Regions from separate parts of the Nitrincola sp. genome, predicted to be linked through region 3. Evidence: predicted binding sites of a transcription regulator. Region 3 holds the regulator's gene; each other region holds the start of a gene.

What was found. The regulator FliA, encoded in region 3, starts transcription of late flagellar genes. The targets are predictions, from matches to a motif close to CTAAAGTTNNNNNNNNNNCNGCCGATA.
Region 1: the regulator FliA is predicted to act here: its motif matches at 5,872-5,898, upstream of flgM (flagellar biosynthesis anti-sigma factor FlgM).
Region 2: the regulator FliA is predicted to act here: its motif matches at 6,258-6,284, upstream of ACN0R1_RS03275 (flagellar protein MotY).

The regions. Positions count from the first base shown of each region.
Region 1 covers NZ_JBLXDN010000046.1:13,086-23,588, reverse strand. The annotation lists gene ACN0R1_RS19145 (flagellar hook protein FlgE) at 1-1,547, opposite strand, end outside; gene ACN0R1_RS19140 (flagellar hook assembly protein FlgD) at 1,564-2,235, opposite strand; gene flgC (flagellar basal body rod protein FlgC) at 2,258-2,692, opposite strand; gene flgB (flagellar basal body rod protein FlgB) at 2,695-3,099, opposite strand; gene ACN0R1_RS19125 (CheR family methyltransferase) at 3,248-4,087, opposite strand; gene ACN0R1_RS19120 (chemotaxis protein CheV) at 4,109-5,047, opposite strand; gene flgA (flagellar basal body P-ring formation chaperone FlgA) at 5,110-5,808, shown strand; gene flgM (flagellar biosynthesis anti-sigma factor FlgM) at 5,933-6,244, shown strand; gene ACN0R1_RS19105 (flagella synthesis protein FlgN) at 6,253-6,738, shown strand; tRNA gene ACN0R1_RS19100 (tRNA-Arg) at 6,790-6,865, shown strand; gene ACN0R1_RS19095 (cytochrome-c peroxidase) at 6,825-7,964, opposite strand; gene ACN0R1_RS19090 (imelysin family protein) at 8,210-9,484, shown strand; gene ACN0R1_RS19085 (di-heme oxidoredictase family protein) at 9,494-10,503, shown strand, end outside.
Region 2 covers NZ_JBLXDN010000002.1:240,202-250,704, reverse strand. The annotation lists gene ACN0R1_RS03300 (hydroxymethylglutaryl-CoA synthase) at 1-109, opposite strand, end outside; gene fni (type 2 isopentenyl-diphosphate Delta-isomerase) at 125-1,156, opposite strand; gene ACN0R1_RS03290 (hydroxymethylglutaryl-CoA reductase) at 1,153-2,190, opposite strand; gene ACN0R1_RS03285 (tetratricopeptide repeat protein) at 2,238-3,812, opposite strand; gene ACN0R1_RS03280 (argininosuccinate synthase) at 4,016-5,233, opposite strand; gene ACN0R1_RS03275 (flagellar protein MotY) at 5,361-6,212, opposite strand; gene rnt (ribonuclease T) at 6,384-7,001, shown strand; gene grxD (Grx4 family monothiol glutaredoxin) at 7,054-7,401, opposite strand; gene ACN0R1_RS03260 (aspartate aminotransferase family protein) at 7,682-8,875, shown strand; gene argF (ornithine carbamoyltransferase) at 8,932-9,846, shown strand; gene ACN0R1_RS03250 (putative bifunctional diguanylate cyclase/phosphodiesterase) at 9,882-10,503, opposite strand, start outside.
Region 3 covers NZ_JBLXDN010000016.1:1,997-12,499, forward strand. The annotation lists gene ACN0R1_RS12700 (protein-glutamate methylesterase/protein-glutamine glutaminase) at 1-250, opposite strand, end outside; gene ACN0R1_RS12705 (chemotaxis protein CheW) at 279-2,327, opposite strand; gene ACN0R1_RS12710 (protein phosphatase CheZ) at 2,341-3,135, opposite strand; gene cheY (chemotaxis response regulator CheY) at 3,159-3,530, opposite strand; gene ACN0R1_RS12720 (RNA polymerase sigma factor FliA) at 3,630-4,340, opposite strand; gene ACN0R1_RS12725 (MinD/ParA family protein) at 4,365-5,180, opposite strand; gene flhF (flagellar biosynthesis protein FlhF) at 5,187-6,629, opposite strand; gene flhA (flagellar biosynthesis protein FlhA) at 6,671-8,842, opposite strand; gene flhB (flagellar biosynthesis protein FlhB) at 8,912-10,048, opposite strand; gene fliR (flagellar biosynthetic protein FliR) at 10,052-10,503, opposite strand, start outside.

The DNA of each region.
Region 1 (10,503 bases), on a different contig from region 3:
ATCGAGGCAGATGCAAACTGAGTAGTATTATCCAGACGCAAGGAGATTTGTGTCAGTGGGTTTGCAGGATCTGCACCACTTATAGTGATAGCAGGCACCTGTCCACCTGCTGGGAACTGCGTACCGTTAATGGAACGTAACAAACCATTGGTCGGATTAAACTGCAGTAAAATTGGACCAGGTTCTGTTTCGCCAGTTCCACCCAGCGCTGCCGACCCGCCGCCGTTACCCCAGTCCTTAACTTTGCCCAGATCCAGTAACTCCTCACCGTTCAGATAAGCATACATGCGATAATAGCCACGGTAAGAATTATCACCCTGCACCGTATCTTCCAAAGTAGCACTAACACCACCCGTACCCACTACTGGATAGGGATCAACGACATCATCGGCAATGTCGCCTTCCTCAGATTTGAAGCGGATTTCTAACTGCCCCAGACTATTAACCTGCACAGACTCCATCGCCGGGTTGCGATCAAGTATCTGCGCTTCGCGTGCAGCTATTGACTCCGCATTTGCCGTCGGTGTGGCACCATCCAGATTAATGGTAACTCCGCCGATTTCAACTGTTCCCGTACCCGCAGAAATAGTATAAGTACGGACTTCGTTAGCATCGCGATATTTATCAACAGAATTGGTTCTGTCCAGACGGTCGGTACCATCAGTAACGACCACATCACCGGCATCAGTGGAACTGGCCTTTAACTCAAAGTAAAGCTCTGACCCATCATATGCAAAAGACGCTCCATCAAACCGATTATCTTTTTGCTCAAGATCAGCCAACTCATTCGCATCAAACTCCCAGACACCGGCATTATCAGTAATCGTCAAAGTTTCGCCTGAAATCACAACCGTTGCTGTAGCGGGTATTGTTGGCGGGAGCACCTGATCAACATCAAAAGTAAAGTACTCTCTGACTGGACGCTGCTCTGCAAAGTTATATTTAATGGTATGCTCGTTACCCAAACTGTCAAACGTTCTGACTGTTGTGGTGTAGGTAAAAGAGCCCGGTTCATCCTTATTGTAATCAGGCAGCAGTAAAGAAGAATCCGCACGTGCATCTATATTGAACGACAGATCAATACTTTCAGTGGCTTTAGGCGGACTTTCTTTTTGAGTCACCGCCAAGTTACCGATAGGCAAGCGGTTACCCTGCTCATCCAGACCATAGCCCTGTAGGTATTTGCCGTTTTTGGTAACAATAAAACCATCTTTATTCAGCTCAAAAGCACCGGACCGGGTATAAGTGACACTACCCTGCCCATCATCCACCTGGAAGAAGCCGGAACCATTGATGGCTAAATCAAGGTTATTATTAGTAAATTCGATGGTTCCAGCACTAAAGTCCTGAGAAATACCCGAGACTGTAACACCGGATCCAGGGGTATTACTGGAACCAGCTCCCACTACTGAAGTGGCATAAATATCAGCAAATTGAGTCCGTGAAGACTTAAAGCCGGTGGTACTGACGTTGGCTATATTGTTACCGGTCACATCCAACATGGTAGATGCGGCTTTTAGACCGGTAATAGCTGTATTGAATGACATGACGTTATATCCTCACTTACCCTAACTGTTTAACATCGCTGAAATCGATGCTGCCAATAGATGTATTCACTTTCATACCGATACCATTCTGGCCCAATGACACACTGTTCACAGTAAAGGGTAGCCAGGTATCAACCTGTGTATATTTTTCGCCATCATAGGCTTCGGCTATCATCTGATAGTTTCCCGGAGGCACGTCTTCGGAGGCATTCCAGACAAAGCTACGCTCACCGGCTTGAGTCTGCCCCATATTGACTTGATCCACCAAGGCTCCACCCTGGTCATAGATAGACACGCGAAGATCTGTTGTACTGGTTTCCAGACTGACAGTCCCTGGCAGCGCCCCACCCTGCTGAGTCATCTGTGCAATATCGGTATTAATGAATACCCGCTGACCGACCATTGACGAAGCCTGCAAAGCACTTTGACTACTTAATAAACTGTTGCTCATGGTTTGAAAGGTGTTTGACATCTCTGTCATGGTTTCGACCATGGTCATACTGGAAATCTGCTGCATAAATTCGCTGGTATCCGCGGGACTGGTCGGATCCTGATTTTGCAGCTGCGCGATCATCAGTTTCATAAACATCTGATTATCATCATTACTCTCAGCTTTTTTGGTTGAACTCTGCTGATTGGCTTGATTGATCTGATCATAGATGTTGTTGGTGGTATTAATCGTACTCATGACGATATCCTCTAATTCTGGCTTACTGACCCAGGGTCAGGGTTTTCTGCAGCATCTGCTTTGCCGTATTCATCACATCGGCATTAATCTGGAAAGAACGTGATGCTGAAATCATGTCAGCCATCTCTTCCACCACATTCACATTCGGGTAATACACATAACCTTGCTCATCTGACAGCGGGTGATCCGGCTCATAGGTCATACGTGGTTCAGACTGGCTCTCTACTATGCCTAATACTTGTACACCCTGCCCTGGCACTAACCCGGAGTCAGCCGAGCGGAGCTCACTAGCATCCGGTGCTTTCAGTGAGAAAACCGGGTGTCTGGCTCGGTAGGTTTCACCTTCACTTGAACTGACACTCTGTGCATTGGCCATATTACTGGCGGTGGTATTCAGACGAATGGTCTGAGCACTCATAGCCGAGCCGGAAATACTGAACACATTAGACAGTGACATACTTACTCACCCTTAACCGCTTTACGTAGACCGGAAAACTTACTGTTCAAAAACTCAAAACTAGCCTGATAACGCAGGGCATTATCGGTATAACGTGCCATCTCTTCCTGTACTTCAACCGTATTGCCATCGACAGCTGGCTGTAGTGGGTTGCGGAACATCAGATCAGCCGCAAAATCAGGATCAGCCAACTGCTGCTTATGCCCATCCTGCGTGACCGCCATTTTCAATGGCGATTGCTGTCCATCCATCGCGCCGCTTAACACGGCGCGAAAGTCGATATCTCTGGCTTTAAAGTTAGGGGTATCGGCGTTGGCAATATTATTCGCGATAACCTCAGCACGCCGCGCACGCAAAGTTAATGCATCCGCATGTATTCCCAGTGCTGAATCAAAATTTATTGCCATGCTTGCCACCTAGCTCAAAAAACTGCTTTGAACCAAATAAAGCAAACACTGTGCCAAAAACCAAAAAACCCGCTATTGCGGGCTTCGGGAAGAGCGGGTGATGAAAGTCAGATCAAAAGCGGCAAGGTACTGCCACCTAAGCGGCAACTCAAATCGCCTGATAGATAATGCCGGGGCGGCAATGGATCATTTTGTACAGGTCTGGCAGACCAGACAGGGATTCGGACGCCCCCAGAATCAGATAACCGCCTGGTTTGAGTTGCTTATGGATTTTACGCAAAATATCGTTTTTTACATCCGAAGAGAAATAGATCAACACATTGCGACAAAAGACAATATCAAATTGCCCTAACGTGGAGTACTGGCCCAGCAAATTCAAACTCTGAAAACGCACTCGGTTGCGTATTTCAGTCTTAATCTGCCAACTACCCTCGGATGATTTAGTAAAGAAACGCATCAGGCGATCCTGTGACAGCCCACGCCCCAAGGCCAGCATTTCATATTCGCCCTTGCGGGCCTGATCAAGCACCGTTGAGGCTATATCAGTGGCCACAATTTCCTGACCACTGGAAAACGCACTGGCTTTAGTCTGGCGAAACTCTTCAATCACCATACTGATAGAGTAAGGTTCCTGGCCAGTTGAACAGGCAGCCGACCAGATACGTAACTTCTGAAAGCTCTTGCCATCACTCAATTCAGGCAAGAGTTTGTTTTTCAGTATTTCATAGGGATGAATATCACGAAACCACAAGGTTTCGTTGGTGGTCATCGCGTCGATGACCTGCTCTTTAATTGTCGAGTTGCCCGGTTGATTGAGACGGCGAATCAAGTCAGAAAGACTGCTATAGCCTTCTTTCTGCATGATGCGACTGAGACGACTCTGCACCAGATACTGTTTGTGCTCTGCCAACAAAATGCCACAGCTTTTTTCCAGAAACTGGCTGAATCCTCTGAATTCTTCAGAGGTAATGCTGAATCCGCTCTTCACTCAATTCTACCTATCAGGTTGTCAGTGCTTATTAACTGCATTGATGCGCTTAACAACAACTGAAGCCAAGTCATCCGGATTAAATTTGGCCAGAAAGCCATCCGCTCCAACCTTTTTTACCATAGAGACATTGAAACCGCCGCTAAGCGACGTATGCAGGATCACATGTAATTTGTCCATACGGGTATCACTGCGAACCATTGAGGTCAGGGTATAACCGTCCATTTCCGGCATCTCAATATCAGAGATCAGCATCAAAAAATAATCAGGTACATCGACATCTCGATCAGCCAGATCTTTGAGTGTCTGCCACGCCTGACGACCATTGTTAGCCACAGTAACTTTAAGGCCCAACCCTTCAAGACTTCGAATCATCTGATTACGAGCTACCTGCGAATCATCACAGATCATAACCCGATACTGTTCAGCCTTGGTTTTCATTTCCTTGGTAGCAATATCACCGCTGATATCTGTTGATGCCGGATAAATATCTGCCAGAATCTGCTCAACATCGATAATCTCGATGAGCTTACCTTCAAACTCAAACACCGCTGTCAGATAGTTATCTGATCCGATTTCGGCAGGAGGTGCCATGATCTGATCCCAATTGGTGTTCAGAATACGGTCTACCTTTCTGACCAAAAAGGCCAGGGTGCGCTTGTTGTACTCAGCAACTATCAGAAAACAACCCCCTTCCTCTTCGGCGGGAACCGGAGGACGACCAATTGCCTCAGACAAATCGAGCACGGGTATTGTCTCACCACGAATATGCGCCATACCTTTGATGACAGAGGTTTTTCGGGGCACTTCAGTGAGTTCCGGGCACTGCAGCACCTCACGCACCTTGAACACGTTAATGCCATAGCATTGTGAGGTTTCAAGACCGAACAACAAAAGCTCGAGACGGTTTTGACCGACCATCTGTGTCCGAAGGTTTACACTATCCAATATACCTGACATGATTCAATAAACCTCAAGCCGACTTAAACAGAGTTGCATCTCCCCGATGGAACAGGATACGCGTGAATACTGTTAATTTAACACTAGTTGTATTGTTTTTGGCTACTTTTTTGGCTGCGACGGCTGTTAGCGCCAGAATGCTGCCTGAAGATATCGAACAACAGGTTCATGACACCCTCATTTATGAGTTTAACACACGATCGCCAGAAAGCCGGATTGAAGCAACAATTAATCCAGTAAATCCTGCATTGGACCTGCCTCGCTGCCAGACCCCCCTCGAAATCAGCCTGCCGTTTAATAGTGGGCAGCGGGTGACAGCAAAAGTTACCTGCCATGCACCTTCCTTTTGGAGCTTATTTGTTACCGCCCAGATAAAACAGCTCGTAGATGTTATTGTGACAAGTCGCCCGCTGGCCCGCAACACTCGTATAGCGCCCTCTGATATACGTATAGTCGAACAGGATGTAATACGCATGAATGGCGACTATTTCACTCGGGAACAGGACCTTGTGGGTAAGCAGGTGCGGCGCCCGATGGGCAGTGATCAGATTATATCTTCACGTATGGTTGAGCATGCACTGACCGTCTCCCGAGGCGATCAGGTATCGCTAGAGTCTCGGCGCGGGTCTCTGGTAATCAGAACATCTGGCATCGCGCTGGAAGATGGCCTGACAGGCGAGCAAATACGGGTCAGAAACGAACAAACAGGCATAGAAATACGGGCAGTCATCACAGCACCGGGTGTCGTTCAAGTGCCTTAACAACCGGTTGTTGCTATACTGTGACGATTCATGCTGTGCAGCTGCAAAAATAATAAAAAAACATTAAAGAAAATAAACGGCTGACCGATAACTACAGCATAACCAGTTTACGAGGTGATTCAGGATGGCTATTGAACTGAACGGCCTGTCCTCCAACCAGACGACAGCCGCCCGCGGCAAGCAGACAGAGCAAGCGTCTGCCAAGCCCGAAAATCAAGGTAATGCCGGTAACACACCCGCAACCAAAGCGGATACTGTTCGTCTTAGCGATGCCGCCCAGGCTCTGCAATCTGCCAAATTGCAGGCTGATGACAGTTCAGATTTTGATGCAGGGAAAGTGGCTGAAATAAAAGCCGCCATTGCAGACGGTAGTTACAACATCAGCAATGAACGTATTGCCGATAAAGTATTACAGTTCGAAAAACTCTTTAGTTGATCAAATCTATGTCATTAGATCTTTACGAACAGTTCGCAACCCTGACCCGTCAGGGTTGTGTGCTTTTCCACTCACTGCAAGAGGCTCTTGAGCAAGAACACGCCGTACTCGAACAACGCGATCTTGAAGGGCTGAAACTAACCACGCGAAACAAGCATGCGTTGCTGCTCAAGATTGAAGCGAACATCCGTGAGCGTAACCAGACATTAACCCTGGCTGGACACTCCCCCTCAGAGGCTGGCTTTGAAGACTTTTCGGAAGAGCTGCCCAGCTCACTGCGAGATGCGGTGTTATCTGACTGGCAACAGCTCAAGCAACAGCTCAATGATGTCCGTGCAACCAGCAAACGTAATGAGCAGATTCTGGCTCGCAGCAAACAAAATGTTGACCAGTTGCTGGCCCTGTTACAGGGACATCAGGGTTCCAATGTGCTTTATGATCCGGCTGGCGGCAAAGGCAATTACGCTGCACAACGTAGCATAGGTAAAGCCTAAGCCTCTCACACTGGTCAGCCAGGCCAATTCTCAGTACAATACCCGCGCCTTCTCCCTGTAGTTCAACTGGATAGAACGGACCCCTCCTAAGGGTCAGATCGGGGTTCAAGTCCCTGCGGGGAGGCCAATAAATGCTCATAACGCTGATCTGTCAGGGTTTTCAAGAAGGCTACCAGGGCGTCCACACGCCGATCATCTAAGGCCGGTCCTGTTTCCAACTCATCCAGAGACAAATTCTCCGCTATTTCAGCTTCCCTCCAAGGCTCACCGGTTTCCGGGTTAATCTGCATAGATGCTTTACGGCTGTTGTATTTGTTATAGAACAACACCACCGTACGCAGATCCTTAAAAACACCGTTGTGCATATAGGGCGCGGTTACGGCCACATTGCGTAGCGTTGGCGTTTTGAATTTACCTCGTTGCAGTGGATCTGACACATCTGGGTGAGCAAAAAGGCCTTCATCTGGCATAGTGACGGCATTTAATGCACGTAAATCGGTGTTTTCGGGTACGCCGATATTGTGGAACTCATAATTACTGAAAGTTTCCTGCTCACTGCCCGGCAAAGCCTGCAATTGGTGGCACAGATTGCAATTAGTAAACTGCTGTGAGAAGAATAATGTCATTCCCAAGTCTTCTTCAGGCGTCAGACTAACTTCACCGCGAAGATAGCGGTCATACTTTGAATCAAAGGGCGCAAACAAGGCCGTTTGCTCGAAGCTGGCAATCGCATCAGCCACAGCTCTATAAGTAGCGTCAGCGTTATGAAAAATATCGCTACCATAGACCTCAGCAAAAAGTGGCTGATAGCTCGGATGCTCTGCTAAACGGGTCACCAGTGTCTGCTTATCCGGCAATGCCATTTCAATAGGATTAAGCGGCGGCCCTTCTGCCTGATCGACCAAAGTGGATGCACGACCATCCCAGAACTGTCCGCCCACATACACCCCATCATCATTGCGGTGAAAAGGTGGAATAAAAGCCGCATAGCCGATAGCGGGAGCATTTCTGTCTCCCAGCGATTTACCATCATCACCCAGTGAAACTGCCGCCGCGACACCCTCTCCACGGTGGTCTGAAAACCCCTTATCCGGTGCATGACAGGTCGCGCAGGACTGGCTGCGTGTCATTGACAAGATGGGATCAAAGAACAACGCCTGCCCCAACTGCTCCTTATTCGAAGACCCCCCTGTTGCCACGGAATCATCTGCCAAAGCAGGCAGCATAAACACACTCGAGGCGGCCAGTAATAAAGCCACATTTGACAGGCTAGTAAAACTTACTTTTTTCATTTCCACTCCCGCTAACTCCAGCAGCACCGTAAAATCACCCTCAAGAAAAGCACTATATACCGGCACTTTAAAAGAAAACATGATACAGATCAGCATCAACTAAACTAAACAACATGGTTAATTGTAACAATAATGATTATCATATAGGATGTTTTTCAAATCGAACGAGGGAGAAAGTTATGAAACGCACACTAACCCTGCTTTATGTAGGTCTCGCGTTAGCGGGTGCCACTCACCAGGCTATCGCAGCCGAGCCTGCCGCTGTATTGAAGACCTATGCCGACATAGCCGAAGCCGGCTACAGTGACTCCGTCACCACGGCGCAAGCACTCAAAAGCAAAGTTGATAGTCTGTTAGCCAACCCCAGTGAAGAAACACTGCAGGCTGCCCGTGAAGCCTGGATAGCATCCCGTGTCCCCTATCAACAGACCGAAGTATTCCGCTTTGGTAACGCGATAGTGGATGACTGGGAAGGTCGTGTGAATGCCTGGCCTCTCGATGAAGGTTTGATTGATTATGTCGATAGCAGCAGCTACGGCGACATGTCTGATGAAAATGCCCTGTACACCGCCAATGTCATTGCTAATACATCGATTCAACTGGGCAATGAAACTGTTGATACGACAGAAATTACTGCAGAGCTTCTGGCAGAAACCCTGCATGAAATCGATGAGATTGAAGCGAATGTAGCGACCGGCTATCACGCCATCGAGTTTTTGCTTTGGGGACAGGATCTATATGGTACCGAGCCAGGTGCCGGCGAAAGACCTGCTACCGACTTTAGCCTGGAAAACTGCACCGACGGAAACTGTGATCGTCGCCGCCAGTACCTGTCTGTCGCCACAGACCTGTTGATTTCTGATCTGGAAGAGATGGCTGATAACTGGAAAGAGGGCGGCGAAGCCCGCGTGCAGCTGGTTGATAAAGGTGAAAAAGGTGCACTGGCAACAATTCTGACCGGGATGGGTAGTCTTTCCTACGGGGAGTTGGCTGGTGAACGCACTAAGCTCGGTCTGATGCTGCATGACCCAGAAGAAGAGCACGATTGCTTTTCAGACAATACCCACAACTCACACTTCTACGACGTACTGGGGATAAATAACGTATTTCAGGGCCAGTACACCCGTGTCGATGGCTCTGTTGTGCAAGGCGCATCACTGGCCGACATGCTGAAAGCCAGTGCACCTGAAGTTGAGCAGCAGCTCTCATCCGAGCTCGCTGAAACCCAGGCGGCCGCCCAGGCCATTGTTGATGCTGCCGCCCAAGGCAACACTTTCGATGTACTGATTGGTGCAGGCAATACTGAAGGTAATGCACTGGTACAACAACTGGTTGACAAGCTGACTACACAGACCCGTTCTATCGAGAAGGCTATCAATGCACTTGAGCTGGACGGCATCGAACTGGAAGGTTCGGACAGCCTGGACAATCCTGACCTAGTTATTAACGGCTAAGTATCACGCATGTCTCAACAAAGATTGAATACGCTGGGATTCAGTCTGCTACTGGCTGCCTCTACGGCAGCCGGTAACACGCCTGTCTATCAGACATCAGAATTGCAACCGGCCGGAGAAGCTACGGCACAGGTGGCACGAAATGAAAAAGCCTTTTCTCACCCATCCGCTCTACTAGCTGATAGTGAACAGATGATGTTCACCCTGGGTAGAAGCCTATTCAAGAAAATATGGGTCTCTGCGCCAGCATCAACCAAAGCCAGTGACGGATTGGGGCCTCTGTTCAATTCACGTTCATGCCTGCGCTGCCATACCAATAATGGTCGTGGACATACACCGGATACCAGTCAAGACAACTACAATGCTGTGTCGATGCTATTGCGCCTGAGTATTCCGGCACAAAATGACCAGGATAGGCACGCATTGGATTCAGGACAATCCGGGGTTATTCCAGAACCGACCTACGGCACTCAACTGCAGGACTTTTCCATTCAAGGCATTCCAGCTGAGGGGCGCTTTACCCTGAGCTACGACGAAATCCCTTTTCACTTTGCTGATGGTGAAACCCTGACACTACGCCAACCCAACTACAGCATCACGGATTTGAAATATGGGCCGCTGCATCCGGATACCCAGCTTTCTCCACGCATCGCCCCGCAGATGATCGGACTGGGTTTACTGGAAGCGATCAGTGACGAGGATATTCTGGCCTGGGAAGATCCTAATGATCAAAACGGTGATGGCATTTCAGGAAAAGCCAACCGGGTGTGGGATATTGATGCCCAAGCGACAGCTATCGGCCGATTTGGCTGGAAAGCCGGACACCCTACGATTAAACAGCAAAACAATTCCGCCTTTCACGAGGATATAGGTATTTCCACCAGCATGTATCCACAGGGGTATGGTGGCTGTACAGAGCAGCAAACGCTCTGCAGACAAGCACCCGATGGTAACAGCCCTCACCTGGATAATGTTGAAGCATCGGATGCAGTCGTCTCTGCACTGCAACTCTATATTCA
Region 2 (10,503 bases), on a different contig from region 3:
TACCGGCATAGTACTTCTCAGGATCAGTCTGCTGTTTCTCAGCCAACGTCCTTAAATCCAGAAAATAGCTGGACGTATAAAAACTGATTTCGTCTATACCTACTGACATAGTCGGCTTCGTTCCTTAACGCTCTTCGACAATAAGCGCTTTGTTCCTGAACAGTGCAGCAGTACTTGGGATACCGAGCAGAAACATCGCTGTAACAAATTCACGGCGCAATTTTTGAATAGCTGCGACGACGGCATCAGCCGATTCCATCGCTGGCTGTAACAGGGGCGCTGCCACCCCGCAAAGCGAGGCGCCGAGTATAACAGATTTCGCCATATCAATCCCATCTCTGATACCACCGCTGGCAATCAATGTTGCACTATCCAGAAAGGGCTCGGCCTGGCGCAGCGCCAGTGGTGTCGGCAATCCCCAGTCCTGAAACTTGAGACCAATATCGGCGTCCTGATCCAGGCGGCGATGATGCTCGATACGACTCCAGGAAGTTCCCCCGGAACCTGCCAGATCAAAAAAGCGAATCTTTTGCTCCAGTCCCGCCTGAATATCAGCCGGTGACAGGCCCGCCCCCACCTCTTTCAGAATAATGGGGACCTGCAGACACGACTGTAATTGACCAATCGACTCAGTCAGTCCGGTAAAATTAGTATCACCCTCTGGCTGAACCGCTTCCTGCAAAGGATTCAGATGCAGGAACAAGGCATCCGCTTGCAATACATCAATCGCTTGCTGTATCTGCGTGCGAGTCATACCGTAATTCAACTGTACGGCTCCAATATTCGCAATCAGTACTGTCGTGGGAGCATAGCGACGCAATGCAAAACTCTCACGCGCTTCGGGTGAACTGAACATCACCCGCTGCGAACCAACACCCATTGCCACCTGGCAACGTTCAGCCGCCTCTGCCAAATTTTGGTTAATACAGCGAACCAATTCATGATCACCTCCGGTCATAGAGGAGATCAGCAACGGAAAACTCAGGTTTTTGCCCAAAAAACGACAACTGGGATCGATCTGATTCAGAGACAGCTCAGGTAAGGCACGGTGCGTCAACCTTATACGGTCAAACCAGTTACCCTGGCGATCTGTCAGTGAATCCCGTTCTATCGCCCGGATATGTTCGATTTTACGGGTGTTAGTCTGGTCACTCATGGACGTTCCAACCGGATATGTGCTTCCATCAATTCACCCGGGTTGGTCTGCGCACTCAGCAAGGATAGTTCACCACAGAGTACAGTCGCGGCGCAAATAGCGGCTAAACGGCGTGCATTCTCACCCGGTACTCGATCTTCACGACAACCCAGTTTACGCAGATTCTCCTCAACAAAGTCTATGCCTTTGCCGTTACCGACACTGCCAACGATCAAATTCGGCAAAGTACAGGAAAAATACAATGCATCATCTCTGACCTCGGCATGCACCACACCCTGAGACCCTTCGATAATATTGGCAGCATCTTGCCCGGTGGCCAGATAAAAGCCTAGCAGCATGTTGGCATAGTGCGCATTGGCACTGCGCAACCCACCGGCTATCAAAGTTCCTATCAGATTTTTGCGCACATTCAACTCCACCACCTTTTCCGGGGTAGTATTGAGTTTACGCTCACACAAGTCTCTTGAGATGAGTATTTCGCTGACCACATATTTGCCCCGACCCAGAATACCATTCACGGCCGTGGCTTTTTTATCAGAACAATAATTAGCAGAAATCGATGAGTAACGTAGCTGCGGATAGTGATGCAGAATCCAGGGAATCAGTTTGTCAGCCGCATTAGTGACCATATTGTGACCTGAAGCATCACCGGTAGTGAATTCAAGCCGCAGGTAGATGAGATTACCGACTATCTGGCTGTGCATATCGATCAACTGGGCAAAACGACTGGTGGTGGCAACCACTTGATTCATTTCCGGCTTGCGCTGCAATATGGATTGCAACGCCTGATGCGCGACCATGGCATTATCAGCTTCCAGCAGTATTGAGCGAGTCATACGCTCATCTATCACTGTAGTGAGGATGCCGTCTGTCAGCACAGAGACGCGCGCGCCACGACCCACCGAATGCCACAACGGGGTTTCATAGGTTGCCAGCGGCACACTGATTTTTTCATCCAGAGTCTGGCCGGTGATTTTCAAAGGACCTACCCAACGCATAGGGATGGGGGCCTGTAGAATTTTATGAGACTTCATAGATTCCCGAACCAAAGAAACGCGGAATTTTAGCCACCTGCTTCAGGTTATGCAATCTCTGCCTCTCTGATCAGGTCACTGAAACGTTCACTTAAGCGCTGATAGCGCTGCTGCTGCTTGTTGCTTAGCGCGCCGTACTGCAGCTCTATGGCTATTTCGGCACAGCGCTTCAATACTGTCAACTGACTCATGTCCCGGCGTAGGGTTTCAATCCCTGTTTGTAGCAGATTCAGACCAACACCGGGATTGCCCGGATTGGTACACCAAGCCGATTCGAAGGCCTCAAAGGCCTCAGCCAGTGCTTTTTGACGAAACGACAGCATGCCTTTGAGGTTACTTCTACCCCACTCCACCGTCGACATCGAACGTGATACTTCTTGCTTTAACTCAGCCGCCTGAGTGGCAAAGCGGGTAGACTCCAGGCCATCGGCAAGCAGATCGGCCACACTCAACTGCGCTGCCAAGGGTATCTTGCGAAATTGTGCTAATGCATCGCCCGCGGCAAAATCAGCATTCTGGTGCTCACCATTCTGCCGATATATATCCGCGGCGATCAGGCGCGCCCTGAAGCGTATCTGTGGATCATCCATGCAGTCGTGCACCACTGACTCCAGCACTCGAATAGCTTCGGCAATAAACTCAGCTGTCCGATCCGGTTTGTCAGTAATCTGCTGCTGTATCACCCGTACCAGACCAAAATAGTATTCCGGGTTTTGCATCGCCGTATGACGGGCATGCTGCACCGCCTGACGAAAACCCTCAGCAGCCACATTGAGTTCTTCAGCGAAGCCTGCCCGATTTCCCAACTCACCCTGCAGCACAGACACTGAAGGCTGCAACATCACCGACTTACGCAACAAGGTCACACACTGGCTACGCTCACCTCTGAGCCAATGGATGCGTGCCATAACCAGGAAGGCCTCCTGACACACCTGCTGAGCATCAATTACCTGAGTCATTTCAAGCCGAGCACGCTGGTAATCAGCCATATCATAAGCTGTTAAGCCCAGCGCAACCCGAACCCAAGGTTTATCATGGGCCTGACGGATGCGTTCAAACACTGACAAGGCCTTTGTATATTGCTGCTGCTCCAGATAGATTAACCCTTTGATGCGAAAAATCAGCACACCCAAAGCCGGAAATTGCTTCTGCAACTTTTCACACTCTTCTAGAGCCAGATCCCATTTACGCTGATCACGAAAAGCCTCTACACGCGCGATACAGCGTTTGATACGCAACTGTTTTTCCAGTTGTGCTCTTAATTTAAGCTGATCATAGGGTTTGGCCAGATAGCCATCGGCAGAAAGTTCAGGGGATCCCATCAGCAGGCTGAGTTTTTGCGGATCGACCACGAGTAGAAAGCAGGTAGAATAGCTGGGGCGCCCGGCGGCCTTGAGTTCTTGAAGGACCTGCAAGCCGTTTTTCTCATCACGGCCGAGGTCATACACCAGCATACACAGATCAACCTGTATTTCTGTCAGCAGACTGGTCGCCATGTTGACCGAAGAGGCCACTTCAATGTTGCGAAAGCCCATAGTAGTCAAAATCTGTCTTAGCTGCTCCAGCTCTTCCAGATTTTTTTCCACAATAAGTACTGTCTGATCAGAGAAAAGTGCTGCCATGGCCCAGATTTCTTAATAACTATCTGAAAAGTAGCATGAAAATTGGCCTGATTGCCACTACCTGGCCATTTCTGCGAAGTAGTTGGGTAAAAACACGCTTCCGGTGAGAGTTTTCAGACAGGATTGCAGCAGACTAACGCGAGAAGTTGCCAACCGGGCAGCAACTAGATGCTGTCCGGTTGGCGTCTGATGCTGATAGCAGATCAGAATTTTCTGCCTTTGCTGGCAGCAATTCGCATACGCAAAGCATTCAGCTTGATAAAGCCTTCTGCATCTTTCTGATCATAAGAACCGGCATCATCTTCAAAAGTAGCGATACTTTCATCAAATAAACTGTCAGGTGAACGACGTCCGACAACGCTGACACTGCCTTTGTACAGTTTCACTCGTACATCACCGTTTACATGACGCTGGGAGTAATCGATCATCTGCTGCAGCATTTTACGCTCTTCTGACCACCAGAAGCCGTTATAAATAACCTTGGCATAGCGCGGCATCAGCTCATCTTTCAGATGCGCAGCTTCACGATCCAACGTCAGGGATTCAATGGCACGGTGCGCTTTAAGCATGATGGTACCGCCCGGTGTTTCATAACAGCCGCGCGACTTCATACCGACAAAACGGTTTTCAACAATATCCAGACGACCGATACCGTTGGCGCCACCTATTTTATTCAGCGTCTCCAGCACGGTTGCCGGGCTCATGCGCTCACCATCGATAGCGACAATATCGCCTTGCTCATAGGTAAGCTCAAGGTAAGTTGCCTGATCGGGCGCCGCTTCAGGATTGACGCTCCAGCGCCACATATCCTCTTCAGCTTCAGCCCAAGGATCTTCGAGAATGCCACCTTCATAGGAGATGTGCAGCAAGTTAGCATCCATGGAATAAGGTGATTTCTTTTTCTTGTTGCTGAAATCAACCGGAATATTGCGCTCTTCGCAATATTTCATCAGCGTTTCACGGGAGGTCAGATCCCATTCACGCCAAGGTGCAATCACTTTGACACCCGGCTTGAGAGCATAAGCACCCAGCTCGAAACGCACCTGATCGTTGCCCTTGCCAGTCGCACCATGGGAGATCGCATCTGCCCCGGTTTCGTTGGCAATTTCAATCAGCCGCTTGGCAATCAATGGACGCGCTATAGACGTGCCCAGCAGGTATTCGCCTTCATAAATAGTATTGGCTCGGAACATCGGGAAGACGAAATCACGTACAAACTCTTCGCGCAGATCTTCGATATAAATCTCTTTAACACCCAGCGCCTGGGCTTTGGTACGCGCTGGTTCAACCTCTTCGCCCTGACCCAGGTCAGCGGTAAACGTAACTACTTCGCACTGATAAGTATCTTGCAACCAGCGCACTATCACAGAGGTATCCAGACCACCGGAGTAAGCCAGAACAACCTTCTTGACGTCGGACATATTGATGCTCCCGATTTAACCAACTCCGGCTGTCTTGACCGGAGCCTGGCGACTAATAGATAAAACCCGATAATAACAGATTGCCGCAGGGCTTGCCTGCCAATCAGGACAGATGCGCTTTAAACGCTCAGTCTTTTTCGAGGCGAATGGTCACACGGCGGTTACGGGTACGGTTTTCAGGGGTGTCGTTGGCGACTACCGGATAACGGTCCCCGTGAAAGCGGGTAATAATAGCATCTTCACTGACACCGCGGGAGACAAGATAGCGCGTAACTTCTTCTGCCCGACGTTTGGACAGATCACGCAATAACAGCCGTCGACCATCATTGTCAGTATGCCCGTCAACAAAGATCTGCTGCACTGTATCATCGGTCAGCACATACTGAGCTATCAGATCCAGGCGCTCCCGAGTCGCATCCGATAATTGATGTTCTGCCGTAGGAAAGAGTACCGCGGTTCGGGCTATCTGACGATAATTAACCGGCAGCAACCCAGTCAAACAGCCCAGGTAGTCCTGATAAGCTGAATGAAAATTTACCGACATAATACCAACAGACACAGACTGAGACGCACCGTACCAGCGGTTGGTACTGAAGGTTGGCATCAGACCTTCATGCAGTGCAGCCATCATCTGCGTAGCCTGACTGCCCCGCACATGAATCTGCCCCTGACTGACTTCCATTTCGCCAATGGGCCTGGGAGTGTGACCTGGTGACCAAGGAGCCGCTTCAGCAACCAAGCGCGCCCTGCCAGAGAGTTGCTGAGTCTGTGCCGGCAGTAATACAAACTCCAGGCCTTCTCCAGCCTCCTGTTCAAACACGGCCTCGCCAAAAGACGGGATAGACTGCGATAGGCGACATGCAAAAGGAGAGGCTTCAATATCCCAGTGCACCGCATCAACAGGTGCCATAAACGTCACAGCCTGAAGGGCTTGATAAGGCAAACACGACAACAGAAAGAATAGCGCTCGGCCAGGCATACAACTCTCAACCTTATAAAAGACAGTAACGGAAACTCTCTGTATTATCGGCAGCATGTGCCAAGGCTTTACCTTGCATTTCACTCCACCCCTGCGACTGTTAGAATAATACACTATTAACATCACATAGATTAAGGATATTGCTTGACCCACTCAACTGACAAGACCCTTATGGCCGATCGCTTCAGAGGCTACCTCCCCGTCGTCGTCGATGTTGAAACGGCTGGATTTAATTGCCGCACTGATGCACTACTTGAAATTGCCGCTGTCACGCTGAGCATGGACGAGAACGGCTATCTGATGCCAGAGCGCACTTACAGCGCCAATGTCGTTCCGTTTGAGGGCGCTAATCTGGAGCAATCCGCGCTGGCATTCACAGGCATTGATCCATGGAATCCGGATCGTCAGGCGATCAGTGAGGCCCAAGCCCTGGAAAATATTTTCAAACCCATCCGTAAAGCCATTAAGGCACAGGGGTGTAAACGTGCCATTCTGGTGGGACATAACGCCACGTTTGATCATAACTTTGTTAGCTGCGCGACGGAACGTCAGGGTATCAAACGCAACCCTTTCCATCCTTTTTCAACCTTCGATACCGCCACACTGGCAGGGTTGGCCTGTGGTCAAACTGTATTAGCCAAAGCCTGTGAAGTGGCCGGTATAGATTTTGACAATCGCAGCGCCCATTCGGCTGTGTATGACACCGAAAAAACTGCCGAGCTGTTCTGTATGATTGTGAATCGCTGGAAAGATATGGGTGGGTGGGATCTAGTATTGCAAACCCGTTGATTCGGGGTTGCAAGGCAGCAACCGGACTGAAGTCCGGCTGCCGTTAAGAGAATCAAGCCTGTGGCTGTTCTTCTTCAGCGCCCGCTGCCGCAGCCGCTGCTTTAACCAGGGTTTCCAGCTCACCGGTAGCGCCCATTTCACAAATAATGTCACAGCCTCCTACCAACTCACCATTGATCCACAACTGTGGAAAGGTCGGCCAGTTAGCGTAGTTTGGCAGTTCAGCACGAATATCCGGATGCTCCAGAATATTCACAAATGCAAAACGCTCCCCACAGGCCATCAGCGCTTCAGTGGCACGGGATGAAAAGCCGCATTGCGGAAAACGCGGTGTACCTTTCATATAAAGCAGAATTGCATTGGATTCAATCTGCTCTTTAATCACATCGACAACACTCATTGAAGCACCTATTTCTGTATAACTGATCTTCGGTAACAGGCTGGCAAACAAAACCTTAGCCACACCTGCGTATTCAGGCATTATATCCGACAAAAAAAGTCAGGTAAAATTCACACCTCTGACTACAAATATACGGGCTCTACCTGATTTTTCAATCTGTTTTATGCAGATAATACCCACCCACCCTCAAAGTAAATTGCTAAAACCCGAGGATAGGCCTAGAATAGCTCTTTTTTTGGCAGCTCTGGCTGCCTTTTTGCGTTGTAGGGAGAGAAGCTGAATGGCCATACAACCACTGATGAATACCTATAATCGTCTGTCCGTTGCCTTTGACTATGGTCAGGGTGCATGGATCTATGACACAGATGGACACAAGTACCTGGATGCACTTAGCGGCATTGCCGTTACCGGGCTTGGGCATGCGCACCCTGCTGTCACCGAGGCTATCTGCAAACAGGCCGGCAAGCTGATTCACTGCTCTAATCTCTACACCATACCGCTGCAACAGCAGCTGGCTGAAAAACTCACGCAGGTATCCGGTATGGATAATGTGTTTTTCGGCAACTCGGGTGCAGAAGCTAATGAAGCGGCGATCAAGATTGCCCGTCGTTACGGTCACAGTCGCCAGATCGATAAACCCGCTATCATTGTGATGGAAAACTCCTTCCATGGACGTACACTGGCGACACTGAGTGCTACCGGCAATCGCGCCACCCAGGCAGGCTTTGAGCCTCTGGTCAGTGGTTTTATCCGCGCCCCTTTCAATAATCTGGAGGCGGTCAAGCAGATTCTGCGCAGCAATAATGATGTTGTCGCTATCATGGTAGAACCCATCCAGGGAGAAGGCGGCATTCAGGTACCGGACAATAGTTATCTGGAAAACCTGAGAGCCATCTGTGATGAACACGAACTGCTGCTGATCCTGGATGAAGTGCAAACAGGTAACGGCCGTACTGGCCGTTACTTTGCCTACCAGCACACCAGCATCATGCCCGACGTTGTCACCACGGCCAAAGGCCTGGGTAATGGCTTCCCTATTGGCGCCTGTCTGGCTCGTGGTAAAGCCGCTGAAGTTTTCGGCCCAGGCACGCACGGTACCACCTATGGCGGCAACCCGCTGGCCTGTGCGGCAGCACTGGCGGTTATCAATACCATTGAACAGGACAATCTGTGCCAGCACGCTGCATCACTGGGGCAGTATATTCTCGACAGCTTCCATATTCAGTTGGCTGACAAACCCTATATCAAGGAAATTCGCGGTAAAGGGTTGATGATCGGTATAGAACTGAAGGATGCTGGCACAGAGCTGGCGGTACTGGCCAAAGTCAAAGGTGTGTTACTGAACATTACCGGCGGCGGACGCGTGGTTCGATTGCTGCCACCGCTGATCATGAATCAGACTGAAGCTGATTTACTGGTCAATACGGTTTCCAGTCTGATTCGCATCTACGCTGGCGACGACACCACCGACTAAACTATCCAATAAAAACTGACTCAGGGATTGGCAGCCTGACTGCCGTGAATGACATTATGAGCACCAGACATTTTCTGACACTGCTGGATCTAACACCGACTGAACTGAAACAGCTGATCAATCGCGCTATAGAACTGAAGCAATTGCGTAATAACGGCACGCTCTACCAGCCGCTGAAAAACCGTGTTATGGCGATGATTTTTGAGAAAGCCTCAACCCGTACTCGTGTCTCCTTCGAAGCGGGTATGGCACAGTTCGGTGGGCATGCGATGTTTCTGTCATCACGGGACACCCAGCTCGGACGTGGGGAGCCGGTGGCAGACAGTGCCAAAGTGATCTCCTCCATGGTGGACATTGTCATGATCCGTACCTTCAGTCATGACCTGATCACAGAGTTTGCCGCTAATTCTTCCGTGCCGGTCATCAATGCGCTGACTGATGACTTCCACCCCTGCCAGTTGCTCGCCGATATGCAGACGTTTCAGGAACTGCGCGGTGATATACAGGGAAAAACTGTCGCCTGGATAGGAGATGGCAATAATATGTGTCATTCCTATATCAATGCCGCACGTCAGTTTGACTTCAAGTTGAATATCGCCTGCCCAGAAGGTTTTGAGCCAAACGCTGAACTGGTTAGCCGGAATAGTGACCGAGTGACCGTAATGGAGGCACCTGAAGCCGCGGTCGAAGATACACACCTGGTGGTCACTGATGTTTGGGCGTCCATGGGTCAAGAAGATGAACAGCGCCAGCGCATGCGAGAATTCCGCGGCTATCAGGTGAATCCGGAACTAATGGATTTGGCTGCTCAAGATGCACTATTCATGCACTGCCTGCCAGCACATCGTGGTGAGGAAGTCAGCGAATCAATGATGGATGATCCGCGCTGTGTTGCCTTCCACGAAGCGGAAAACCGCCTGCATGCACAAAAAGCACTGATCGAGTTTTTGTTACGCGATTTAATCAGTTGATATCAAGCACTCGGAACCCTCTCGGTTTTCGGGTGCTAATGTCGTTCATCGGGACCATTGCACAAAAACTCTTCCAGACGATCAGCCGACAAGGGTCGGGAAAAGTAATACCCCTGCCCATAGTCGCACTGCGCGGCTTTGAGTAATATTTTTTGCTGCTGAGTTTCAATCCCTTCGGCCACCACCTGAATACCAAGTTTATGCGCCATGACAATCATGGCTTCACACAGAGCCAGATCATTCGAATCCGGTTGAAGGTTCCGAACAAAAGAACGATCTATTTTTAAAAAATCGATGTCCATTCGCTTAAGATAAGCAAGCGACGAATAGCCTGTACCGAAGTCATCAAGGGCAACCTCCATACCGGCATCACGAATCAACAGCAGGCAGTTTTCGATATCAGCTGAATTCTCCATCAGCATACCTTCAGTGATTTCCAATGAAATGGTTTTGGAACTCAGGCAACGCTCACGCAGATAATCAATCCAACTGGAAATCCGATGCGTATCGTCACGGTATTGTACCGGAGATGTATTAATACTGATTTGAAAAGGACGCTGCAGCAGCGTTTGCCAGGCTTCAGACTTACTCACAGCTTCACGAAATACCCAATCACCTATTTCGGAAATGAGGCCGGTTTCTTCAGCGACAGGAATA
Region 3 (10,503 bases):
ACGAAGACAGCATCAGTACATTGGTTGGTGACTGACGCATAATCTGCCTCACCGCCTCTATACCGTTCAGCTGTGGCATCTCGACATCCATGGTGATCAAATCAGGTCGCAATTCCTTTGCCTTTTCCACAGCCTCGCGACCATCAACAGCAGTACCGACTATTTTGATGCGTGAGTCGCTACTCAGCGCCTCTTGAATCCTGTTACGAAAAAAACTGGAATCATCAACAACCAAAACCGTCACGGCCATTTGATGCTGTTCCTTTTATAAGTCAGTATCATGAGGCAGCATAACGCTTCAGTAGATTAGGAATATCAATGATTAGTGCGATACGCCCGTCACCGGTGATAGTCGCACCTGATAAACCCTGAGTTCCATGTAAAATCGAACCCAATGGTTTGATAACCACTTCTTCCTGTCCTACCAACTGATCGACAACAAAACCGACGCGAGTTGTACCAACTGAAACGATCACCACATGCCCCTGATCCGGCAACGGCTCACTTTCACAACCTTTCACCATCCAGCGTTTAAGATGAAACAGTGGTAAAGCCTGATCACGAACGATGACCACCTGCTGCCCATCAACAATGTTAGTTTTAGTCAGATCCAGATTGTATATTTCATTAACATTCACCAGCGGCAGCGCAAAAGCCTGCGCCTCCAGTGTAACCATCAAGGTCGGCATAATTGCCAAGGTTAACGGTACTTGAATAGCTATCTGAGTACCCTGCCCAAGGATAGAGTCAATTGCCAAGGTACCATTTAACTGGGTGATCTTGGTCTTGACCACATCCATGCCCACACCACGACCGGATACATCTGAAATCTCGGTTTTGGTGGAGAAGCCGGCATGAAATATCAGGTTAAAACACTCCTGATCTGTCAAACGTGCCGCCGACTCGGTATCGAGCATGCCCCGGTCCACAGCCAGACGACGCAGCTTTTCCGGATCCATCCCAGCACCATCATCACGAATGATCAGCAGGATGTGATCACCCTCCTGCTCAGCCGAGAGCAACACACTGCCTTCACGAGGCTTGCCTAACTTTTCCCTGACATCTGGTGCTTCAATGCCATGATCGACTGAGTTTCTGACCAAGTGAATCAAGGGGTCTGCAAGTGCTTCCACCAGGTTTTTATCAAGATCAGTCTCTTCTCCACGCAGCTCAAGACGAATCTCTTTTTTCAGACTACGGGACAGATCGCGTATCAGCCTTGGGAAACGACCAAATACTTTTTTCACTGGCTGCATCCGCGTCTTCATAACCGAGGTTTGCAGGTCAGCCGTTACCATATCCAGCGTTCCCAGGGCTTTGGCCATTTCTTCGTCTTCGCGTGCCCCACCGAGCCTTACCAGACGATTTCTGACCAACACCAACTCACCGACCATGTTCATAATCTTGTCCAGCAACGCCGTATCTACCCTGACGTTACTTTCCTGCACTGGCTTCTGCTGAGCTGGCACGGCACGAGGTGAATCAACGGGTTTCGCTAGTGACTCTGCTGGTACAGCCAGTTCATCTGATACAGGTACCGCTTGGCTATCCATCGGTTCAGATTTAGATACTTCAGCACTGGCACTTGCCTGAGCAGCGGTAAATGCACCCTGACCTTTTGATTGCAGTTCATCCAGCAAGGCTTCAAATTCATCCTCAGTGATTTCATCGCTACTCGTGGCAGCCGCTTGAGTTAACTCATCATGCTTACCTGGCCCTTTGCCAGCACCATGCAACTCATCCAGCAGCGCATCAAATTCATCTTCCGTGATCAAATCATCAGAATCTGATGACGTTGCAGCTGCATCAGCACCAACCAGATCCCCTAATAACTGATCAAACTCATCATTGGGGGTATTGGGGTTAGCTGACGTAACGGGTTTGGCCTTAGGAGCCGCGGGCGTCGATTTTGGTGACGCGGCAACCGGTTCCGGCACCTGTCCCTTGGTATAAGCATCCAGTGTATCGAGCAGAGATTGTGGCGCTGCCACTGGCTCTTTGCCACCACGCACCTGCTCGAACATCAGATTTACCGAATCCAATGCCTGAAGCACCGCATCCATCAGTGACGGAGAAATACTTAGCTCACCATTCCGCAGCAGGTCGAAAAGGTTTTCAGCTTTGTGGCAGCAGTCCACCATAGTGTCAAGCTGCAAAAAGCCGGCTCCACCCTTGACCGTATGAAACCCGCGAAAGATCGCATTCAGCAGATCCCGATCATCAGGGCGCTGTTCAAGTTCGACTAACTGCTCTGACAGAAGCTCAAGTATCTCTCCTGCTTCTACTAGGAAATCTTCAAGAATTTCCTGATCAACATCCAAACTCATAGCGATCTCCTAATCAAAACCCAAGGCTCGAGAGCAGTTCATCCACATCATCCTGACTACTGACTGCACCGGCTTCTTTCTTTTTGAGCTGTGGCCCCTGTGCACGTATCGCATCCTGATCCTCATTGGAAGCATCCCCATGGGGCATTTCGATACCGGTGAGACGCTCCACCTTGGCCGCCATATCCATCAGTTTGACCAGCTGTGATTCAACCTGGGTCATCAAGGTAATTACCCGTCGAATCAGTTGACCGGTAATATCCTGAACACTTTGGGATACCAAAATATCAGTCAAGGTGGCACGCAGTTCTGCTATTGTTTTTTCGGATTCATTTTTGACATCGCAAGTACGGTCATAAACACCGTCCAGTGCTTTGAAATCGCCCTCTAACTGCCCCACCAACAGCAGCAAATCACGAAAGCGCTCAGACTGCCCATCCAGACGATCTACCAGACTCAGCGAACGATCTACCCTATCCATGGTTTCATGCGAACTTTTATCTGTCAGCTCTATAACATAAGCCAACCGATCAGAAGCATCCGTCATTGCAGTCATACTGCCAGCATCTGTCGACGGAATTTTATCATCAATATCGGAAGAGAAAGCCTTGATAGCCTCGTGAAGCCCGCGGGTTAAATGTCCGACTTCATTATAGAAAACCTGATGCCGAGCTTCCTGAAGATCGTTAATTATCTCCATTGCATGACTGAGGTTTCCTCGGTCAATCGTCTCGACCAACTCTCTGGCCATCTGTCCAAGCAGATCGTCTAGGCCATCGTATTCAAGTGAGGCTATCTTTTTTTTCATTATTCCATCTCTTGCCGACTACTTCAGGTGATACGTTCAAATATTTTTTCGATTTTTTCTTTGAGAACGACAGCCGTAAAGGGCTTGATCACATAACCATTCACGCCGGCTTGAGCGGCTGCAATGATCTGTTCACGTTTGGCTTCGGCCGTAACCATAAGCACTGGTATATGTGAAAGCTCTGGATCAGCACGAACTTCTTTGAGCAGATCAATACCGGTCATACCCGGCATATTCCAGTCAGTTATCAGAAACTCAATACGGCCCTGCTTAAGAATAGGCAAGGCTGTTTTGCCATCATCAGCCTCTTCCACGTTGGTAAAGCCTAGATCTCGCAGCAAGTTTTTGATTATTCGTCTCATGGTGGAAAAATCATCCACAACAAGAATCCTGATGTCTTTTTTCACAAGACACTGCCCCCCCGGCTTTCTACAGTAAAAGATAAGCGTGCTAAACCTATACTAGACAGGCCCGACACGGATAACAAACAAAAATCACTGCCAATCACGTAACCGCCCCTTTAACCGCAGCGCGGCCTGAGTATGAATCTGGCTAACCCTTGACTCACTGACACCCAGAACGCTGCCAATTTCTTTTAAATTCATCTCTTCATCATAATATAGTGCCATCACTAATTTTTCGCGCTCAGGCAAATTACCAATAGCATCGACTAAAGCCTGACGAAATGATGCACTCTGAAAAGACTCATCCGGACCAGGATCATCACCTTCAAACTGCATACCCACTGAGTCATCTTCATCATGGCTCAGCTCATCTATACTGAAAAGCCGACTATCCAGCGAGTCTTGCAACAAAGCATGATAAGCCGATACAGTTATCTGCAGTTCAGCAGCCACATCAGCATCTGATGCGTCCCGACCGGTACGTAGCTCTACGACCCGAATCGCCTCACTGACACGACGGCCATTACGGTGAACCGAGCGTGGCGTCCAATCTCCTCGACGAACCTCATCAATGATAGATCCTCGAATGCGGATGCCAGCATAGGTTTCAAAACTTGCACCCTTGCCAGGATCAAACTTTCTGGCGGCTTCCAGCAAACCGATCATACCAGCCTGCACCAAATCATCCAGCACAACACTGGATGGCAGCCTAGCCAGCAGATGCTGAGCAATACGCTTCACCAAAGGACCATATTGCTCCAGCAGTTCATTACTGGTTTTAAATTGAAGCTGATTATACATACAGCCTAAGTTTCCAGTATCCAGTTAATGTCGCTTGACCAACTGCTCAACAAAAAATTCCAAATGACCACGTGGTGTTTTTAACACCGGCCAGTTGTCTACCTTATTGGCCAACTGCCGATAAGCTGCAGAGGCCTTACTGCCTGAAAATGCTTTTAAAACAGGCGTTTGTTTCTGCACCGCTTTACGAACAGCCTCATCATAAGGTATTGATCCGACGTATTGAAGCGTTACATCCAAAAACCTGTCAGTAACTGTGAGTATTTTATTAAACATGTTACGTCCCTCGGTTTCCGAATGGACCATATTGGCCAGTATCCGAAAGTGGGTCATCTTATGATCACGGTTCAACATCTTAATTAAAGCATACGCATCGGTAATTGACGTAGGTTCATCACAAACAACCACTAATACTTCTTGAGCCGCCTTAACAAAACTAACCACCGACTCCGATATACCAGCGGCCGTATCTATGATCAGAATATCCATCATATCGGCAATATCATTAAAGGCATGAATCAGTTCAGCATGCTGATGCTCTGATAAAGCCGTCATAGCCTGTGTCCCTGAAGATGCAGGAACGATAGACATATTCTTATCCACTTTAACCAGCACCTCAGCTAGTGAGCAGCGGCCATCAAGCACATCGGTAATATTCTTTTTTACTCGCAACCCCAGCAACACATCCACATTAGCAAGTCCCAGGTCCGCATCCATCAACACAACACGCCGCCCCATTTCACTCAGCGCAGCCGACAGATTCACTGAGACGTTGGTTTTACCGACCCCGCCTTTACCACCGGTCACGGCAATTACTTTTACTGGATGTGCCTGCTTCATGAATTCCTAACCCGCCCTGAACATTTGACTGTCGGTTTCACTGTCGGTCTCGGAACCTGTATATTGCGCCGCAAGCACCGCTCGGCTGACCAAATCCTGACGCTGAGCCACAATCAGATCATCCGGTATTTTCTGTCCATCAGTTACATAGGCCACCGGTAAACGGCGTTCTACCGCAAGCGTCAAAGCATCCCCGATACTGCCAGACTCATCCAGCTTAGTCAGCACACACGCATTGAGCTCAAGCTCCTGGTAATTAGCCCAGGCTTTTTCTAACAACTGACGCTGACTAGAACAGGACAGCACCAGAAGTTTTTTTAGACGAACCGATACGGATGCCAGCATCTGCTTTTGTTGCACACCTTCCGCATCACCCGCATTCATACCTGCTGTATCTATTAGCACCAGGCGCTTACCACGTAGCGACAACAACACCTCATCGAGATTATGGTTTTCATCCACCACACGCACGGGCACATCCAGAATACGACCAAATGTTTTCAACTGCTCATGTGCAGCAATTCGATAACAATCCGTAGTCACCAACGCCAAGCCTGAACTGCCATGCTGCAGCACATAACGCGCCGCCAACTTCCCTATCGTAGTGGTCTTACCTACACCGGTGGCACCTACAAAGGCAATCATACCGCCACGGGCAATGTATTCTTCCCCAACCACAGGCACTGAATCTGCCAGCCGCGCCAGGGTGTTTTTCCAGGCCATCTCGGCACTCAAGTCCGGCTCAATGCTGGCAGTCAACTGGCGAATCAATCTTTCACCAAGACCCAATGCATGCAGACGGGCATGCAAGGGCGTTTCTGCGACACGATCAGGCACCACATCTGGAGCCGCCAACGAATGCCGTCCCTGACCCAGTTGCTGCTCCATCATTGTTCTGAGCTGCTGTATCTCCTGCTGCATACTTTTAACCAAGCGATTGGATTCTTCATCGGCAGATGATGATGCCGGCATCGTAGTGGCTGAACCCCAAAGACTGTCTGGCTCTTGGCTGTGCTCATTTGAAATTTCTTTACGTGCCTGCTCTTCCTGCCGCGTTTTCAGCGACTGTAATATAAAGCGCAGGTCTTCATCGTCTTCAGCATCTATTTGTCGGTTAACAGTCTGATTGACTTGAGGTTCAGGCTGTTCGGCCCGACGCCGAGCTTCGGATATGCGCACCTGTGCACGTCGAAGTTCCGATGCTAACGCATCATCCGCTACCGCATTACTGGGCACAGGAGCGACAGGACGATTCTTTGGCTGATTACGCTGCTGATTGCGCCGAAGCTCAGCCTGCGCCAACTCGTAGTCCTCTTCTCGTGCAGCAACCACCTCAACACCGCCGGCAACACGATGATTGGAGATAATGACAGCATCCGCACCTATCTCATCTCTGACCCGCCGCATTGCCTGACGCATATCCGGCGCAAAAATGCGCTTAACTTTCATAACAATTCCTTATTAGCCAGCTGCTAAAAGCCCGCATACCCCTAGGCATTACCACCTCCGACTGTAGCCACGATCGTCACACGCTTATTCTCTGGTATTTCCTGATACGACAGCACGTGCACCTGATGCTCGCCATAGCGTACAAACCGAGCCATCAGCGGTCGAATCGGTGCTGCCACCAGCAACACTGAAGGTTTACCCATCATTTCCTGCTGCTGTGCTGCCTGCCCTAAAGAAGTTTGCAAACGCTCAGCCATACCAGGCTCCAGCACCAGTGTCTCGTCATTCGGGCCGCCTTGCTGCATCGAACCCAGCAACATCTGCTCCAGCGATGGATCCAGGGTAATGACTGGCAATTCCGGATCAGAACCATTGATACTCTGCACGATCAGCCTGGACAAGGCAATCCGTACAGCGGCTGTCAGCGACAAAGGGTCCTGCGTTCTGTCTACGGCTTCTGCCAGAGCTTCTGCGACAGAACGAAAATCTTTCAAAGAGACCTGCTCCATCAACAAGTTCTGCAGCACTTTCAGCAACACACTGATCGACAGCTTTTTCGGCACCAGTTCTTCAACCAGCTTCGGTGATGATTTGGTGAGCATATCCAGTAGTTGCTGAACCTCTTCATGCCCCAATAGGGCATGTGCGTTACTTTGCAATATCTGATTCAAGTGCGTTGCAACTACAGTACTGGCATCCACTACAGTATAACCCAGAGTCTGCGCATGCTCCTTTTGACCTTTTTCTATCCACACCGCATCAAGACCAAAGGCTGGATCTTTCACCGATACACCTTTTAGGGTTCCAAAAACTTGCCCCGGATTGATGGCTAGCTCTCGATCAGGATAAACATCGCCCTCACCACTGATAACACCCATCAAAGTTATCCTGTAGGCACCCGGCATCAAATCCAGATTGTCACGAATATGCACTGAAGGCACCAAAAAGCCCAGATCCTGGGATAGTTTTTTACGCACCCCTTTAATCCGGCTCAACAACTGCCCACCCTGCATTTTATCTACCATGGGTATCAGGCGGTAACCCACCTCTAACCCGACCATATCAACCGGCATTACATCATCCCAGTCCAGATCACGACGCTCCTCAGACTGCTCGGGTTCGGCTGCATCCATTTCAGCCACCGACGACTCAGCCGCCAACTGCTGCTGACGCCGAATAATCAACCAACCAGCACCGCCAGCTGCTGCAGCGAGCGATAAAAATGCCAGATGCGGCATACCAGGGACGATACCCATTAAAAAGATAACGCCAGCAGCAACAAAAAGGGCCCGGGGTGAACCAAACATCTGGCTGAACACCTGACTCCCCATCGCCTCAGAGGAGTTTGCCCGAGTAACCATTACGGCCGCCGCCGTGGAGAGCAATAAAGAAGGGAGCTGCGCTACCAGGCCATCACCAATAGTGAGCAACGAATAGTTACGCATCGCGGTGTCAAAGTCCAAGCCGTGCTGGATGATACCGATTCCCAGCCCGCCTAACAGGTTAATGATCAGAATCAAAATACCTGCAACAGCATCACCACGAACAAATTTTGACGCACCGTCCATCGCACCATAGAAATCGGCCTCCTGGGTAACCTCTTGCCGACGTATGCGTGCATCATCCTGGGTGATCAAGCCGGCATTTACATCGGCATCAATAGCCATCTGTTTACCCGGCATCGCATCCAGCGTAAACCGCGCACTAACCTCAGATATACGCCCAGCACCTTTAGTCACAACAACAAAGTTGATAATGACCAGAATCATAAAGACCACGATACCAACGACGTAATTACCGCCAACAACCACTTCACCGAAGGCTTGTATCACCTGCCCAGCAGCAGCACCACCCTCATGACCGTTTAACAGCACTACACGGGTTGAAGCGACATTTAGTGCCAATCTAAGTAAGGTGGCTGCCAGCAAAATGGTAGGAAAAACAGCAAAGTCCAGCGGGCGCAGGGCATAAATACACACCAGCAAAACCACTATGGACAGGGCAATATTGAAGGTAAAGAATACATCCAGAAGAAAAGTCGGCATCGGCAAAGTAACCATTGCCAATACCACAAGCAGCAGCAACGGAATGCCCAGGTTTCCCCGACTAATACTTCTGGCACTCTGCAGAATGGCTGCTCTATCCACGTCACCTACCGTCAAATAAATGTCAAATAACTGTTTACCAATCAAACCATCGGTAAATTTATGCATATTGTACAGAATGCGTCAACTTAATGACACAACTATACGCCTCTGTATTTACTGCAAAAAATACGCCAGTTATTCGTCTCGACGCAGAGCATCAGGAATATCCAATTGATGATCTCTTGGCGGTGGACTGATAGATTTACCTTGCCCGGCATCCCTGAGCTGAAACACATAGGCCAGCACCTGGGCTACCGCAGTATAAAGGCCGGACGGAACCTCTTCATCAATTTCCGCCGCATAGTAGAGGGCTCGCGCCAAAGAGGGTGCTTCAAGTACAGTGACACCATATTCCTGAGCCACTTCGCGGATTTTAAGTGCCATAAAATCGACACCCTTGGCAACAACAATCGGTGCATCACTCTGACTCTGATCGTAACGTATAGCAACAGCATAGTGAGTTGGGTTGGTGATAACGACGTCAGCTGTTGGCACTTCTTTCATCATCTTACGCTGTGACATTTCATACTGTAGCTGTCGAATTTTACTCTTAACCTCGGGCTTCCCTTCGGTGCTCTTCATCTCATCCTTGACTTCCTGCATAGTCATTTTCAGCTTTTTGTTATAGTCGTAGAGCTGGAAGGGCACATCCACCAGCACAATAAAAATCATAGCGGCACTAATCACCAGGAAAGCCCAGGCCAAAATGCTGACGGCATGAGCCATAGCTGGATTAATAGCCTCAGCGGTGAGACCAATCAACTCTGGTTGCAGCAAATACACTGCAAGAATAGCAATAGCCCCCACAACGACCACTTTACCCACAGCTTTAAACAGCTCAATTAGTGACTTTAATGAGAACATGCGCTTGATGCCTGCAATTGGATCCAAGCGACTGCCTTTTGGCTGCAAGGCTTCACCGCTAAAATTCCAACCACCTAATGCGGCTGCCGAAAAAACAGAGGCCAACACCACTAACAAAAAAAAGCCCCACAAGCTGAAAAAAGCGCCGTATAGCGAAATATAAAGATGCTGCAACATAAAGGCGGGGTCTGAAATAGCTTCGCCACGCACTGAAAAATTAAACCTAAACACCCCCAACATGGCCGCGGCGACACTCGGACCAAATAATAAGGCTGATGCAGCTGATGCCATCAATAAAGCCAGTGTACTCAACTCTTTTGAGCGTGCTATATCACCCTTTTTCCGCGCATCCTGAATGCGCTTTTGCGTGGGTTCCTGCGACTTTTCCTGACCTGTATCTTCAGCCATGACTTACCCGCTTATTGGAGGCAACATACTCTGCACAAAGTCCAGCACATAATGAGTCGTTCGTATGTAGTGATCGTAAAAAGTCGGTAAAAAGATCCAATGCATAATCAAACCCATCAGCATGGTAAACGGAAAACCTATAGCAAATATATTCAGCTGTGGTGCGGCCTTGGTCATCACACCAAATGCCAGGTTAATAATCAACAAGGCAGTAATCGCAGGCAGCGCCATCAGTAATGCAGCAGCAAATAACCAACTGAGTGATAACACCACCCGCATAAACACCTCACCATCAAAACCAACCATCCCGACTGGCAAGGCAAAAAAACTCTGAGCCATAATTTCCATCATAACCAAGTGGCCATTCATAGACAAAAACAACAAAATAGCCATCATGGAATAAAACTGTGCCACCACAACGATTTGCACCCCGCTACTGGGATCCGTCATTGACG